2 regions of the Paraclostridium dentum genome follow, and region 1 is predicted to be linked to the other one. Evidence: riboswitches for the same ligand, from Rfam matches in the RefSeq annotation. Region 1 holds a riboswitch; the other holds the start of a gene.
What was found. A riboswitch is a leader RNA that binds a small molecule or an ion and turns the genes downstream of it on or off. The one in region 1 is predicted to bind FMN.
Positions count from the first base shown of each region.

Region 2: another riboswitch for FMN. It lies ahead of ribD (bifunctional diaminohydroxyphosphoribosylaminopyrimidine deaminase/5-amino-6-(5-phosphoribosylamino)uracil reductase RibD); the one in region 1 lies ahead of ACN6I1_RS13580 (ECF transporter S component).

Region 1 is NZ_CP183813.1:2,915,052-2,923,833, reverse strand. Features, by position in the region: gene ACN6I1_RS13590 (Tex family protein) at 1-2,040, shown strand, start outside; gene ACN6I1_RS13585 (amidohydrolase) at 2,050-3,213, shown strand; FMN riboswitch at 3,277-3,395, shown strand; gene ACN6I1_RS13580 (ECF transporter S component) at 3,506-4,111, shown strand; gene ACN6I1_RS13575 (GNAT family N-acetyltransferase) at 4,296-5,144, opposite strand; gene tsaE (tRNA (adenosine(37)-N6)-threonylcarbamoyltransferase complex ATPase subunit type 1 TsaE) at 5,313-5,765, shown strand; gene tsaB (tRNA (adenosine(37)-N6)-threonylcarbamoyltransferase complex dimerization subunit type 1 TsaB) at 5,765-6,481, shown strand; gene rimI (ribosomal protein S18-alanine N-acetyltransferase) at 6,471-6,929, shown strand; gene tsaD (tRNA (adenosine(37)-N6)-threonylcarbamoyltransferase complex transferase subunit TsaD) at 6,931-7,947, shown strand; gene glgB (1,4-alpha-glucan branching protein GlgB) at 8,323-8,782, shown strand, end outside.
Region 2 is NZ_CP183813.1:1,567,774-1,576,555, reverse strand. Features, by position in the region: gene ACN6I1_RS07070 (hypothetical protein) at 164-505, shown strand; gene ACN6I1_RS07065 (hypothetical protein) at 527-1,642, shown strand; gene ACN6I1_RS07060 (YfcC family protein) at 1,791-3,314, shown strand; gene glsA (glutaminase A) at 3,363-4,292, opposite strand; gene ACN6I1_RS07050 (hypothetical protein) at 4,456-4,881, shown strand; gene ACN6I1_RS07045 (glycosyltransferase) at 4,997-6,463, shown strand; FMN riboswitch at 6,523-6,639, shown strand; gene ribD (bifunctional diaminohydroxyphosphoribosylaminopyrimidine deaminase/5-amino-6-(5-phosphoribosylamino)uracil reductase RibD) at 6,821-7,918, shown strand; gene ribE (riboflavin synthase) at 7,919-8,572, shown strand; gene ACN6I1_RS07030 (bifunctional 3,4-dihydroxy-2-butanone-4-phosphate synthase/GTP cyclohydrolase II) at 8,594-8,782, shown strand, end outside.

The sequences.
Region 1 (8,782 bases):
AGAAAAGAAATGACTGGTGAAATGAGTGATGTTATACTTAGAGCTTTTTATGATAAATTAGTTTATTTAAGAAATTTACAAAGTAGAAAAGATGATGTACAAAGGATAATAGATGAACAAGGTAAGTTAACGGATGAAATATTAAAAAATATAAAGATAGCTAAAACGCTTCAAGAAGTTGAAGATATTTATGCTCCATATAAACAAAAGAAAAGAACAAGAGCAACTATTGCAAAAGAAAAAGGTTTAGAAAATTTAGCTATAGCTATATTAAATGATAAAGTAGATATAAATTTAGAATGTAAGAAATATATAAATAAAGATAAAGACGTAAACTCTGAAGAAGATGCATTAAAAGGAGCTAAGGATATAATAGCAGAATTAGTTTCAGAAGATGCCAAGCTAAGAAAGTATATAAGAGAGTTAGCTTTAAGAGAAGGCGTTATATCAAGTAAAAACTCAAAAGATGAAAAATCTGTATATGATATGTATTACGAATTTAGTGAATCTGTGAAAACTATAGCTCCTCATAGAGTGTTGGCTATAAATAGAGGAGAAAAAGAAGAATATTTAAAAGTTAAATTAGAAATTAATAATGAAAAAGTAATAAACCATATAGTTGATGTATATGTTAATAAAAATAACCAAGTAAATAAAGAAGAAATAATTTCTGCTATAGAAGATTCATACAAAAGACTTATATTCCCTTCGATAGAAAGAGAGATAAGAAATCATTTAACTGATTTAGCACATGAAAGAGCAATAAGTGTTTTTGGACAAAATGTTAAGAGCTTACTACTTCAACCACCTGTAAAGGATAAAGTGGTTATGGGATTTGACCCAGCATATAGAACTGGATGCAAGATAGCTGTTGTAGATAAGAATGGTAAGTTATTAGATTATACAACTGTATATCCAACTAAACCTCAAAATGATGTAGATGGAGCAAAGCAGACTTTAAAAGGACTTATAGAAAAATATAATATAGATATAATTTCTATAGGTAATGGTACCGCATCGAGAGAATCAGAACAATTTGTATCTGAAATGATAGGTGAGATAAATGGTAATGTTCAATACACTATAGTAAGTGAAGCAGGTGCATCTGTATATTCAGCATCAGAGCTTGCTAATGAAGAACATCCAGACATAAATGTATCTATAAGAGGAGCTATATCTATAGCAAGAAGATTGCAAGACCCTTTAGCTGAGTTAGTGAAAATTGATCCTAAAAGTATTGGAGTAGGACAATATCAACATGATCTTAATAAAAAAAGATTAGAAGAAGTTTTAAGTGGAGTTGTAGAAGATGCAGTAAACTCTGTAGGTGTAGACTTAAATACAGCTTCATATTCATTGCTTGAACATGTAGCAGGGATAAGCAAAACTATAGCGAAAAATATAATTGAGTATAGAGAAGAAAATGGAGATTTTACATCAAGAGCTCAAATTAAAAAAGTTAAAAGATTAGGGCCACAAGCATTTACTCAATGTGCAGGGTTTATGAGAATAACAAATTCAAAAAAACCTTTAGACAATACAGGTGTACATCCTGAAAGTTATGATACTTGTAAAAGTTTAATGGAGACACTGGGATACTCATTAAATGATTTAAAAAATAGAAATGTAGATGAAATAGATTCTAAGATATCAGATATTGGAATAAACAAATTAAGTGAAGAATTAGAAGTAGGAATTGTTACTTTAAAGGATATTATATCTGAAATAAAAAAACCAGGAAGAGATCCAAGAGAAGAAGGGATTAAACCTGTACTTAGAACAGATGTATTAAAAATTGAAGATATAAAAGAAGGTATGGTTTTAAAAGGAACTGTAAGGAATGTTGTAGATTTTGGAGCATTCGTTGATATTGGAATAAAAAATGATGGTTTAGTTCATAAATCACAAATGAGTAATAAATTTGTAAAAGATCCTATGACAGTAGTAACTGTAGGGGATGTAATAGATGTAAAAGTAATAGGGATAGATTTAAAAACACAAAAGGTTTCTTTAACTATGAAAGATATAAAAGAAGTATAGGAGGAATAAATGCTTTTTATAAAAAATGGAATTATAAACACAGTCACTAATGGAATTATAAAGGGTGACATACTTATTGAAAATGGGAAAATAATAGAAATTGGAGCAGATATAGTTGCACCATTAGATGTAGAAGTTATAGATGCAAATGGAAGTTTAATTTTCCCTGGATTTATAGATGCTCATACACATTTAGGTTTATGGGAAGATGGTATGGGATTTGAGGGAGCTGATGGAAATGAAGAAACAGATCCAATAACACCACATTTAAATCCTATAGATGGAATAAATCCTATGGAAAGAAGTTTTGAAGAAGCGAGAAACGGTGGAATTACATCTGCATGTAGTACACCAGGAAGTGCAAATGTTATGGGAGGACAATGTATCGCTATAAAGACTGTTGGTAGAAGAATAGATAAGATGATAATAAAAAATCCTGTGGCATCAAAAATAGCTTTTGGTGAAAATCCAAAAAGTTGTTATGGACAAGAAGAAAAAGCTCCACAAACTAGAATGGCAATTGCTGCGATGTTAAGAGAAACATTAAAAGAAGCTGAGCAGTATCTAGAAGATATAAGATTACATGAAGAAGATGATGAAAATGAAAAGCCTGATTATGATATGAAAATGGAAAGTTTACTTCCAGTATTAAATAGAGAAATTCCATTTAAAGTACATGCACATAGAGCTGATGACATGTTTACAGCGATAAGAATTGCAAAAGAATTCAATTTAAAGTTAACATTAGATCATTGTACAGAAGGGCATTTAATAGTTGAAGATTTAGTAGAAGAAGCGTATCCAGTTATAGTCGGGCCTTCGCTTTCTGAAAGATCAAAAATAGAATTAAGAAATTTAACTTTTGATACAGCTGGGGTTTTATCAAATGCAGGAATGCAAGTTTCACTAACTACAGATCATCCTGTAGTTCCTCTACATTACTTACCTGTATGTGCAGGAATAGCGGTTAAACATGGAATGGATTCTAAAAAAGCTATAGAAGCAATAACTATAAATCCTGCAAAAACATTAGGGATAGACAATAGGGTAGGTTCTATAGAAGTTGGGAAAGATGCAGATATAGTTATATGGGATAATAATCCTTTAGAAATTCAAAGCAATGTCCTGTATACTATAATTGATGGAAAAGTTGTATATAGAAAACAAGCTTAATTAATATTGACATATTTAAATTTTATTAATAATATATAGATATAAGGAAAATTAAATAGCACGTAAGATCTTCGGGGCAGGGTGAAATTCCCTACCGGCGGTATAGCCCGCGAGCTACATTTGTAGCATGACTTGGTGAGATTCCAAGGCCGACAGTAAAGTCTGGATGAGAGAGGATTAGTATATATGTATAAGAAAGATATTATTGTTTTAATATACTTAAAAAACTAAGCTCGAAGAGATTCTTTGGGCTTTTTCTTTTTCCTAAAATTAAAATTAGGAGGTTTTTTAAATGGATAATATATTCAGCAATAAAAAAACTATGAGTACAAATACAATGACAAAGGTAGCTATTTTATCAGCAATTTCTTATATTTTAATGTTTATAGCAATACCTATTCCAGGTATATTTCCTGATTTCTTAAAACTAGATATATCAGATGTTCCTGCTATATTTGGAGGTATGGCATTAGGGCCAGTAGCAGGTTTTACAATAGTTCTTATTAAAAATTTATTCCAAGCAATGACAGCATCAACAACAGCTTGGATAGGTGAAACAGCAAACTTATTAATTGGTGGTTCATATGTAGTGATTTTATCATTAGCATACAGACACAAAAGAAATATAAAGGGATTATTTTTAGGATTTTTCTTAGGAACAATAGTTATGATAGTAATAGGGTGTTTAACTAACTATTACATGCTACTACCTTTTTATGGGAAAGTGATGCCTATGGAAGCTATAGTAAATATGGGACATGTAATAAATCCTAATGTAGTAGATTTAAAGAGTTTTGTTATTTGGATGATAGCTCCATTTAACTTAGTTAAAGCAATACTAATGTCAGTAATTACATTACCTCTTTATAAAAAGATGGAGGTAATATTAAAAAAATAAATTAATTAAGGAGATATACCAAAAACTAGGGTGTTCATAGATAAATATATAAGTTTCGCTCCATGAAAGCTTAAAAGATGCTTTCAAAATGTCGCTAAAACTTATATATTTATCATTCACTACCTATTTTGATATATCTCCTTTTTTATGAGCAACGGACGAAGTCGCTCAAGCGAAGCAAATTTTATTTTTCATCATAAACATAATAGACACAATCATTTTTAAAATTAGATATTGATTCAAAATTATTTTCTTTAAGCTGATTTATAAGATTATCATATGGATTTGTTATATAAATTTCAGCCTCTTTTGATTTACATTTCAATAAAGAATAATTAGTAGCATCATTAATTCCTTCAAATGTGTTATCTATACATATAATAGATGGACATCCTTTCATTTTTATAATACATTTATGACCATTAACTATTAATAAAGAATCACTTTTAACTAAATCATTAAAAATATTTTCGCAAATATTTAAAAATGTAAATCCATAAGTTAGTTTATAATTACAAGTTTTAAAATAATCGAGATTTTTAAATTCTTCATAAGAAATATTCCATTTTTCAACTTTAAAATCTAATAAATTTAAGTTAGATTTTTTTATGAAATCATAATCTTTAAAAACTATTAAGCAACTCTGAGCTAAATAAAAATTCTTAGCTTCCATCATTTTTATACTAGCTTGAGTGTCTATATGAGTACACATTGCTATATTTGTTATTTTATTATTTCTTAAATCTTCTCTTGCTAAATTAAATAGCATATCAGAAATAGCATGGGCAAGTTGCTGTCCCCTATAATCTATATGTACTCTAAGTCCTTCAAGCCATCCTTGTCTATCTGGTAAAACTGTATACTTACCAACTGCTACAACTTTACCTTCTTTAACTAATCCAATAAAACAACCTTCTTTATCATCAACCCATTTGTGAAAGACTTTGGGTAAATAGTCATGGCCATCCCAAATGTTTCGAGATATATCTACTATATCATCGAAATCATCGTGTGTTAGAACTTTGTAATTCAAAAATATCACCCCTTTTAATAAATAATATTACCATAAGTTGTAAAATATATGGTATATAATAAAAACTTTGTGAATGTAAGGCTTTATAATAGTAATTTGTTATAATATAATAATATCTGTTACGTTAACAATTTAGATAAACAAGTCTTACTTATGGAGATGATATAGATGATTAAAATATATTTAGAAAATGAAGAGCAAACAAGAGATATAGGATTTAAATTAGGTAAACTTTTAACGCCAAAAAGTGTAGTATGCTTAATAGGTGATTTAGGTGCAGGAAAAACTACTATGACTCAAAGCTTAGCACAATCTTTAGAAGTAGATGATTATATAACTAGTCCTACTTTTACAATAGTAAATGAATATGAAGGTAAAATGCCTTTATACCATTTTGATGTGTATAGAATTGGAAGTAGTGATGAAATGTATGATATAGGATTTGATGAGTATATAAATGGAGATGGAGTTTGTATAATTGAATGGGCAAACTTAATCGATGATATACTACCAGACGAATATTTATATATAGAAATGAACTATAAAGAAAATGGAAGAGAAATGATACTGACTCCAAAAGGAGAAAAGTATGAAGAAATAGTTAAGGAGCTGACTAAGTAATGAAAATTTTAGGTATAGATACAGCTACACATTCAACAAGTGTATGTATTGTAGAAGATGATAAGCTAATATGTGAATACACAGTGAATACTAAAAAAACACATTCACAAAAACTAATGATTATGATTGAATCAATGATAAAAGAAAGTGATTTAAATATAAAAGATATTGATGCAATAGCTATATGTATAGGTCCAGGTTCATTTACAGGATTAAGAATTTCTATGGCTACAGCTAAGGCTATAGCACAAGTTAGAAACCTACCAATAATAGCTGTTGATTCACTAGAATCTTTAGCTTTCAATATGAATCTTTGTGAGAGAGTGATTTGTCCTATACTAGATGCACAAAGAAACCAAGTTTACACAGGAAAATATAGATTTGAAAATGGAGAATTTAAAACATTAGAAGATGTAAAAGTAGTTACAATAGATGAATTAGTAGATGAACTATCTAAATCAAATGAAGAGTTTATTGTTGTTGGAGAAGCTACAAATTTATATAAAGAAAAACTTGATGAAGTTAAAAATTCTTATATAGCATCTGTATCTAACAATGTAAGTAAAGCTAGTAGTTTATGTGCTGTAGCTGGAATTAAATTCAAGAAAGATGTAGATGTACATAATTGCTATACTATAAATCCGATGTACATAAGAAAGTCTCAAGCGGAAGTTCAGTATGAGGAAAAAATGAAGAGGCTAGAAAATGATAAATAATAATTTAATAATAAGAGACATGGTAAGCAGTGATGTAGATAGAGTTTTTGAAGTTGAAAAAAATTGTTTTGAACATTATTGGTCTAAAGGTGAATTTGAAAAAGAGATGAAAAATGATGTTGCTAATTATTTAGTAGCAGAAATTGATAAAAAGATTGTGGGTTACGTAGGTATATGGTTTATAGCTGGAGAAGGTCATATAACAAATGTAGCTGTACATAGTGATTTTAGAGGACAAAAGATAGGTGATGAACTTATCAAGCATCTTGTTAAAAAATGCAAAGAAAATCACATATTTGCTATGACATTAGAAGTTAGAGTATCTAATGTAGTAGCTCAAAATTTATATAAAAAATATGGATTTAAATTAGCAGGGATAAGAAAAGAGTATTATAGTGACAATAAAGAAGATGCAATGATAATGTGGAGCCAATTAAAAGAGGTGTAGTATGAAAAAAGATATAATAACATTAGCTATAGAATCTAGCTGTGATGAAACAGCATGTGCGATTTTAAAAAATGGAAGAGAAGTTTTAAGTAATATAATTTCTACGCAAATAGAATTACATAAAAAATTTGGAGGCGTTGTTCCTGAAGTAGCCTCTAGAAAACATATAGAAAATATACCAATGGTAGTACAACAAGCATTGGATGAAGCAAATGTAACTTTTGATGATATAGATCATATAGCGGTTACTCATGGACCAGGATTAGTAGGGGCTGTTTTAGTAGGACTTTCATATGCTAAGGCATTAGCTTATACTTTAGATATTCCTTTAGTTGGAGTTAATCATATTGAAGGACACGTAAGTGCAAATTATATAGAAGATAAAAATTTAAAACCACCGTTTATAACTTTAATAGTTTCAGGTGGACATACGCACTTAGTAGAAGTTAAAGACTATGGTAAGTATGAAATTTTAGGAAAGACTAAAGATGATGCATCAGGAGAAGCATTTGACAAAATTGCAAGAGCTATGAATCTAGGTTATCCAGGTGGACCTATAATAGATAAATTAGCTAAAAAAGGAAATAAAAAAGCAATAGACTTCCCAAGAGCTTGTATGGATGAAGGATATGATTTTAGTTTTAGTGGATTAAAATCAGCAGTTTTAAATTACTTAAATGCTAAGAAAATGAAGAATGAAGAAATAATAGTTGAAGATGTTGCAGCATCATTCCAAGAAGCCGTAGTAGAAGTTTTAGCAACAAAAGCTATAAAGGCAACTAAAGAAAAAGGATATAATACAGTTGCATTAGCAGGAGGGGTTGCTGCAAACTCTGCATTAAGAGAAAAGTTAACTTTAATGGCAAAGAAACAAAATATACAAGTTAAGTATCCATCAATTATATTATGTACAGATAATGCGGCTATGATTGGTTGTGCTGGATATTATAATTTTATAAACGGAAAAATTAATGATATGAGTTTAAATGCTGTTCCTAATTTAAAAATAGGTCAGTAGTAAAATCGGAGTGATTCAAAACTTTAGGCGCTCAGATACAATTATAAATTTTACTACCAAAGCTAAAATGAAGCTTTAAAGGTATTTAAAATTTACAATTGTATCTTTTGGGTAAATAATGTTTTGAATTAACTCCGATTTTTTTGTATACACAATTTGGGAAAATGTTTTCTATGGTTTATAAAAATGTATATTTTTGTAATTATATATACAAAAAAGGATTAATAGATTGAATGATGTAAATTTGTAGCTATCATCGTCTAAATTTTTAGAACAATACTTTTTATAATAAAGTAAAAGTTCATATATAATTAAAAATAAGCGAGTAATCGGTTTTAAAATACATTTAATATATGCTTAAAGATGGGGGATTTTATGTTGAAGAAATATGAGGATATAATTAACAGCTATAATATAAATTTATTTAAAGAGGGGAAACATTTTAGAAGTTATGAATTTATGGGAGCGCATAAAGTACAAAAGGGAAAAGAAAAAGGAGTTACTTTTACAGTATGGGCGCCAAATGCAAATCAAGTATATTTATCTGGAGAATTTAATGATTGGAATAAAACCTCCCATCCTATGAAAAATTTAGATAAGAGTGGAATATGGAATATATTTATACCTAAAATAGATTTTAGGGATTTATATAAATTTAATGTTGTAGATAAAAACGGTAATAGTAAGTTAAAATCTGATCCTTTTGCATTTTATTCGCAAATGAGACCTGAAACAGCTTCAATTGTATTTGATATAGACAATTATTCTTGGAAGGATAAAAAGTGGATAGAAAAAAGAGAAAAGACAACATACAAGGATTTACCTATGAATATAT
Region 2 (8,782 bases), 1.3 Mb from region 1:
AGATATTTATTACTGGTATTTTTTCTTTTTTTTTATTTAGGACGAACATATATATTAGCAAGATAAAATGAATTATATTGATTGAAAAAGATAAAAAATGTGTATATAATTAAATGACGATGTCAGAGAGAAATAGATATTCATATAAAGGGGAGAGCTAATTTTGAGTGGAAATGTTTTTTTAAAATTTAAAGATTTAATAATGGATAAAGTATTTAATATATATAAGCAGTACATACCAGAACATATATTGGTAAAGGGCTTAGAAAGAGAAGATATAGTTGTTTTAGCAGAACAACTATTAAATATACATTACACATTGCCAAAACTTTTTAGAGAAAGAGTAGAGTACGTTGATAAAATACATGATAAACATAAACCTAATGAAATAATTTATGAGTTGTTTGATCGAGATGAACAAGTTATTTTGTTACTATGTAAGAATTTAAAAAATAATGATACTAGTATAAAATGGGTAGATAAACTATGGTTATACTCAGTATAAATTTGGAGGTTGGATAAAAAGTTGAAAAGAAAAATAATTATTTTAGGTTTAACAGCACTACTGTCAATGGCAGTAGTTGGTTGTTCTGCAACAAAAAACGAAAATCTTAAAAAGAGTATAGATGGTGCTAGTTCTCAGTTAAATAAAATAAACAATGAAGAAATTAAGGGCTTAACGTATGAACAAGCTCAAGATTTAATGAAAAAAATAAACTCAGAGTTGTCAGAATTTAAACCTCAGTTAACTCCAGACAATCAAACTATAATTTTAAATTTAGCAACACGAGAAGTATCAGACAAAATAGAACAAGAGTATATAATGATAAACACTGTAGCTGATAAAAAAAATTATACAATTCAAATTGAAGGAAATATATTTAAGGATGAAGATGGAAATGTAGCTAAAAATGATGCATCAGTACAGGCACTATATGATTTATTAACAGCTACAAAAAACATAAATAATATAAGTTTATCAAAGTGTATGGATGTGTTAAATAATAGTGAAATAAATAATGAAAATCTAAATAAAACACTTAAATCATTTGATAATGTAGACTTTGATTTTACAAAAAAAGAAATACACTTTAAACTTGAAAAAGTGTATAAAAGAATAGAATCAGTTTCAAAAAATAGAAAAATAACATATGAAGATTACAAAAAGGAAAGAACAACTTTAAAGGAAAGTCTTAAAAAATACACTGAAGATTTTGCAAAAGCTAATAATTTAAAGACAATGATAAGTGAAAAAACTTCAGAAAAAAATAATATAAATAGTTTTGGAATAAAAAATGATAATAACTTAGCTCAATCTATAACGTTGACTACAGATATATCTAGTTTAAATTCGAAAACAATTACTAATATGTATGAGTTTAAAGTTCCTAGCAATAATGGAGATCCTAAAAGCTTACAATTAAGTAAAGATTTTTTGGTTGGAGCTATAAGGATTATAAACTCAACGACAAATTCAGATATAAATTATGGAAAAATAGAAGCTGTTATAAAATCAAATGACATAAGAACTAAATATTTAGATAAAAATTCAAATTTCGAAACTGTTTTTGAATATTCAGGAAGCTTAGAAAGATCATTAAATAATAACAATTACAGACTTACTGAAAAATTGGAAATATAAAAATAGCCACTTTCACTATAAAGTGGCTATTTTTATATTTCCAATTACTAGGAAAATATTTAAAAAATTCAGAAATAAAATTAGGTTATTTAAAAATTATCAAAGTAGTGATATTATCTTATTAACAAGAAAAAAAGGAGGTAATTTTATGAAGAACAAGAAAAAGTTTTCATTTCCTACAGCGTATACTGTAATTCTAATTGTAATGCTTGTAGTTATGGGGTTAACTTACATAATACCATCAGGAAAATATGCAAAACTTAGCTATGACACTAATAGCTCAAAATTTATTGTGGAGCTTCCAAATGGAGAATCTAATCAATATGCTGGAACTCAGGAAACACTAAATAAATTAGGAGTAAATGTAAACTTAAAACAGTTTACTAGTGGGGCTATTTCAAAGCCAGTTGCAATACCAAATACATATGAAAAATTAGCTAAAGAAAAAACAACAATATTTGGGGCTATAACAACATTTTTAAAAGCTCCGATACAAGGATTATATGATTCTATTGATATAATAGCTTTCGTATTAGTTATAGGGGGATTAGTTGGAGTTATAAATAGTACAGGAGCATTTACAGCAGGGATAAATGCACTATCTAAAGCATTAAAAGGAAAAGAAAAATGGATGATTGTAATTATAGCATCTCTTGTTGCTCTAGGAGGGACTACATTTGGATTAGCAGAAGAAACAATAGCCTTTTATCCTATAGTAGTACCTATATTCATAGCTGCTGGATATGATGCTATAGTTGCCATCGCTACAATTTTCTTAGGGTCATGTATAGGTACAATGGCAGCTACAGTAAATCCATTCTCAACTATAATAGCTTCTAATATAGCAGGCGTAAGTTTTACACAAGGTATGCCTCTTAGAATTTTAGCATTAGTTATAGCTCTTGTAGTTACTTTAATATACATAATCAAATATGGAGAAAAGGTAAAAAAAGATCCTACAAAATCTTTAATCTACGCTCAAAAAGAAGAAATAGAGAAAAGGTTTTTAGCTAGTGAAAGTGGAGACGTTGAAGTAGAATTTACATTTAGAAAAAAATTAATGTTATTAATATTTGGTTTATCTTTCATAGTAATGATTTATGGAGTTAAAGAATTAGGATGGTGGTTCATGGAAATGACAGCACTATTCTTTGCAGTAACATTTATAATGGTTCCATTATCAAAACAAAAAGAAAGTGAATTTGTATCAAACTTCGTACAAGGAGCAGCTGATTTATTAGGAGTAGCACTTATTGTAGCACTTGCTAGAGGAGTTACAATTATAATGGACGGAGGACTTATAAGTGATACTATATTATACTCATTAAGTACTGTCGTATCAAGTATGGGTGGAATAGCATTCTCTGGAGTAATGTATTTAGTTTATATAGTATTAGGATTCTTTATAAATTCATCTTCAGGACTTGCGGTTTTATCAATGCCTATAATGGCACCTTTAGCAGATGTAGTAGGTGTTAACAGAGATATAATAGTAACAGCTTATATGTTTGGTCAAGGTTTAATTGGTATAATAACACCAACTGGTTTAATATTAGCATCACTTGCTATGGTAAATGTAACTTATGACAAATGGTTGAAGTTTGTTATGCCGCTTGTTGGAATAATAATGGTACTATCAATAGCATTGCTTTGTATAGGATCATTTATATAGAATAAAAAATAAAAAAGCAACCTAATAGATATTAGGTTGCTTTTTTATTTATTCAAATATATCTAAATCTAAAGTTTTAGATAGTTCTTGTAGTAACTTAATTCCAGCGATACTATTTCCTTTTGAATCAAGAGATGGGCCAAATATACCAATACCCATTCTATTAGGAACTGTTGCTAAAATACCTCCTCCAACACCAGACTTAGCAGGGACACCTATGTGAACGGCAAATGAACCTGATTCATCGTATAAACCACATGTAACCATTATTGATTTAACGATTGTACAGATATCTTCAGGTATTAATCTTTTGTTATTCCAAGGGCAAACACCTTTATTAGCTAGAACAGATCCTATTTTAGCTAAATCTAGGGCACAAACAGACATAGAACATTGTTTAAAGTATGAGTCCAAAATATCATCAACATCTCCTGCAATTACATTTTTACCTTTAAGATAATAACCTAAAGATCTGTTTATATCACCTGTTCTTTTTTCAGATAAGTAAACTTCTTCATTTATATCTATAAAATCATTATTAGCTAATTTTCTAGTAAAACTTAAAATTCTATCAGTTTTTTCTTCACTATCTTTCCCTTTAATTAAAGAATTAACTACTATTGCACCAGCATTTATAAAAGGGTTAGACGGAACATCTTTATTATTTATATTCATATTAAGTATTGAATTAAATGGAAAACCACTGGGCTCCGTACCAATTTTTTGAAAAACATATTCAGGAGAATGATCCATCATAGCCATTATAAGTGTAATAACTTTAGATGTACTTTCAATTGCAAAGTTAGTAGTATAATCTCCAGCAAAATAATCTTTATAGCCATCTTTTGTCAAATCTATAATAGCTATTCCTAGTTGATTTTTATCTACCTTAGAAAGGGCAGGTATGTAATTAGCAACATCACCATCTTTTATATACTCCTTATTTTTCTCAACTAGGCCTTCTAGTAAACCAAACATTAAAATCGCTTCCTTTTTTATGAAATTTATAACTAATATTTAATTACCCAAAAAAATTAAAATAAAACTAAAATGGATATTGATTCCAATTAAGTAACAATGCTTATTTTAAAGACATATTATAATAAGTAACTATATTTAAATAGTTATGATGGTGATTAATATGATAAAAAGAGTAATAAAAATTATTTTAGAGGAAATAAAAGAATTTTTTAATGAACTAGGAATAGCATGTAAATATTTAATAATTCTAGGATTAATTTCATTTGTAGTTGTGTGTATATCAATTTTCGATACTGAACTAGACGCTACTGGAAACTTAGTTACTATACGAACAGCATTTTCTTCTATTGCAGGATATATACTAGAGCGATCAACCAAAACATGCACTTCTAGTCCTAAGTTATTAAAGACTAAAGTTTTAGTGGTAGGAACTTTTGCTGTAATGGCGATGATTGTTACCATATGTGCTTATGTATTAGATATTAATGTAAATAATCCATCTCTAATATTAATTAAAAATTTATTATTTTCATCTATAGGTTTTTTAACAAGTGCAAGTAAGGACTTTACTGGGAAAGATTTATAAATTTCAGAGGTTTATCATATTAATTATGGTAAGCCTCTTTTTTTAAAATCAATAAAGTAAATTGTATCTTTATAAAAGTAACTTTTTATTAAATTTATAATTGGGAGTGGATAGATTGAAGAGTTTGAGTGTTTGTATGATAGTCAAAAATGAGGAAAAAAACATAAAGAGATGTTTAGATAGTATAGAGTCAATAGCAGATGAAATTATAATTGTGGATACAGGATCAAGTGATGAAACTTTAAATATATGTAGTAACTACAATGTAAAGGTAATAAACCATAAATGGAACAATGATTTTAGTGAAGCTAGAAATGTATCTTTAGAGTATGCTACCAAAGATTATATATTATTTTTAGATGCCGATGAAGAAATCTCAAAAGAAGATTTGGGAAAATTGAAAGCATTATTAAGTAGCAAAAAATTAGCAGAGGGATATTTTTTTAGACTAACAAATATAATCAACGGAACTGAAGTAGGAGAATATGTAGTTTTTAGATTTTTTAAAAATAAAAGAAAGTATAGATTTAGAGGGAAGGTACATGAACAAATAGCTAATTGTATTCAAAAACATAATAAAGATAAGTGTATTGAAAATATAGATATTAAAATTTATCATTATGGATATGACCCAAATAAGGTTAATATAGAGTCTAAATATAAAAGAAACATGGGGATTTTAAATACATACACAGAAGAAGAAAAAGATGCCTATTATTTTTATGTTTTAGGGAATGAATACGCAAGAATTACAGACTTTAAAAGTGCGATAGAGTCTTATGAAAAATCTTTAGACCTTATGGAGTTGAAATATAATTATGTGTTTTACCCATATTTAATTCTGAATATAGTAAAGGCATATTCAAATGAAAAACAATTTTATGAGTCTATAAAATTTATAGAAAAAATTAGATTGTCAATTCCAAATTTTAAAGATTTATATTTTATGGAGTGCTTAGCATATATTGAATGTGGTAAAATAAGCAAAGCAATAGAGTGTTTAAATGAGTATATAAATTGCCCAGTAGGAAATACTTACGAATATCCACATAACAATTTCGAAAAAATATATGACATAAAGGAAATGAAAAAAAATCTAGAACAAGCAAGTACTCCTAATAATAACTTATTAAGTGCCTTAATGATAATAGATAAGTATGAAACTAGCATTATTAATACAATAAAAAGTTTCAATGAAATAGTATCTAATTTTACTATAATAACTAGCAACAAGTGTTTAGAAATAACTGAATTAAAAAATATAGGTGCCCAAATAATCTATTCCGATGATAAAGACTTAAATTTATTAATAGAAAAATGTAAAAGTAAATATATTATTATGGTTGATATAGGTGAAATTTGTTCAACATTAAGCCAGAAAAAAATAATAGAATTGCTATCAAATACGAATGAAAAATTTTTTACTGTAAACATTGTAAACATAGCAAATAACACTAATTGTAAAGAAGTAAGAATTATAAAAAATGAGAACTCAAACTTTATAAATGATTATAAATATGCATTAATAAAAAATAACAATATAGTAGATAGCAATATATATATTCATAAGTCCTTTAATTAAAAAATTAATTTTATAGGTTGACAATTTAACATATAAGAATTATTATCTAATTAGAATTGAATAATCTTCAGGGCAGGGTGAAATTCCCTACCGGCGGTAAAGCCCGCGAGCCGTAAATGGCATGATTCGGTGAAACTCCGAAGCCGACAGTAAAGTCTGGATGAAAGAAGATAATGTATTGTAATGTATATAAGCATATACTATTATTTTGATTTGTAAGCTCTGAAATATTTTATATTTCAGAGCTTTTTTAATTAATTTAATATGTGTATTTTTATGATACAAAAGCCCTGAGTTTTAAACTCAGGGCTTTTATTATTTTCTTTTATAAATCACAAGATGTGAAAGGAGAATATAATGGATGAATATTATATGGGTTTAGCTATTAACCTTGCAAGAAAAGGAATAGGAAAAGTAAATCCTAATCCTATGGTTGGAGCAGTTATAGTTAAAGATAACAAAATTGTAGGTACAGGTTATCATGAAAAGTATGGAGGAAAACACGCAGAGATAAATGCAATTGAAAATTCAAGAGAGAGCTTAAATGGATCAACGATGTATGTAAATTTAGAACCTTGTTCTCATTTTGGTAAAACGCCTCCTTGTGTAGATAAAATTATAGAAAGCAAAATAAATAAAGTTGTTATAGCATCTGTAGATCCAAATCCGTTAGTGCAAGGCAATGGAGTTAAAAAACTTAGAGATGCAGGTATTGAAGTTAAAGTTGGAGTTTTAGATGAAGAAAATAAAAAATTAAATGAAGTTTTTTTAAAATATATAAAAAATAAAAAACCATTTGTAGTTATGAAAGTTGCCATGAGTTTAGATGGAAAAATATCAACAACTACAGGTCAATCAAAATGGATAAGCTGTGATGAGTCAAGAAGATACGTACATAAGTTAAGAAGTGAAGTAATGAGTATATTAGTTGGAATAAATACTGTTATAAAAGATAATCCAATGTTAGATTGTAGGTTAGAAAACGGTAAAAATCCAATAAGGATTATAGTAGACACAACACTTAAAATACCTATAGATTCAAAAATTGTATCTAGTTCAAAATTAATTAGAACTATTGTAGTAACTACAAAACATGCAAATAGAAATGTAATGAAATTACTAGAGGATAAAGGTGTTGAAATATTAACTATTAATTTAAAAAATAACTTAGTTGATTTAAAAGAAATGATAAATAAATTAGGAGAATTAAATATAGATAGCATTTTAATTGAAGGAGGATCAAGCTTAAATTTTTCAGCAGTGAATGAAAATATAGTTGATAAAATTCAAGTATATGTAGCCCCTATTATCCTAGGAGGAGAAAGATCTAAAACTCCTATTGGAGGACAAGGAGTAGATGATATAAAAGAAGCATTTAAACTTCATAAATTAGAGTATAAACAAGTAGGTTCAGATATTTTAATAGAGGGATATTTGAAAGGAAGTGACGATTAATTGTTTACGGGAATAGTTGAGGAAATCGGTACTATAACGCACATAAAAAATGGAGTTAAGTCATCTAAGCTTATTATTAATTGTAATAAAGTTTTAGAGACAACTGAAATAGGAGATAGCATTTGTACAAATGGCGTTTGTCTAACTGTAACAAATATAAACAAAGGAACATTTGAAGCCGATGTAATGGCAGAAACTATTAGAAAAAGTAATTTAAATACTTTAAAAATAGGAAGTAAGGTAAATTTAGAAAGGGCATTGAGTTTAAGCACTAGACTAGGAGGTCATTTAGTTAGTGGACATATAGATGGGATAGGATATATAAAAGATTTAAAAAGGGAAGATAGTGCAATTTGGATAACCATAAAAACTTCAGTAGATATACTTAGATACATTGTATATAAAGGGTCTATAACTATTGATGGAATAAGCCTAACAATAGCATATGTAGATGATGATGTATTTAAGGTTTCTATAATACCACATACACTACATCAAACTATATTATCAAGCAAAAATATTGGAGATAGCGTAAATCTAGAATGTGACATTATAGGCAAATATGTTGAAAAACTATTAGGAATTAATAAGCCTAACAAACAACAAGTTAACAATATAAATGAAATTTTTCTTAAAGAAAATGGATTTATTTAAAATAAATTGGAGGTATAAAAAATGTATAAATTTAATCACATTGAAGAGGCAATAGAAGATATAAAGGATGGTAAGATAGTTGTAGTTATAGATGATGAAGATAGAGAAAATGAGGGAGATTTGTTAATGGCCGCAGAAAAGGTAACTCCTGAAGCTATAAACTTCATGGCAACTTATGGTAAGGGGCTTATCTGTATGCCACTTACTGAG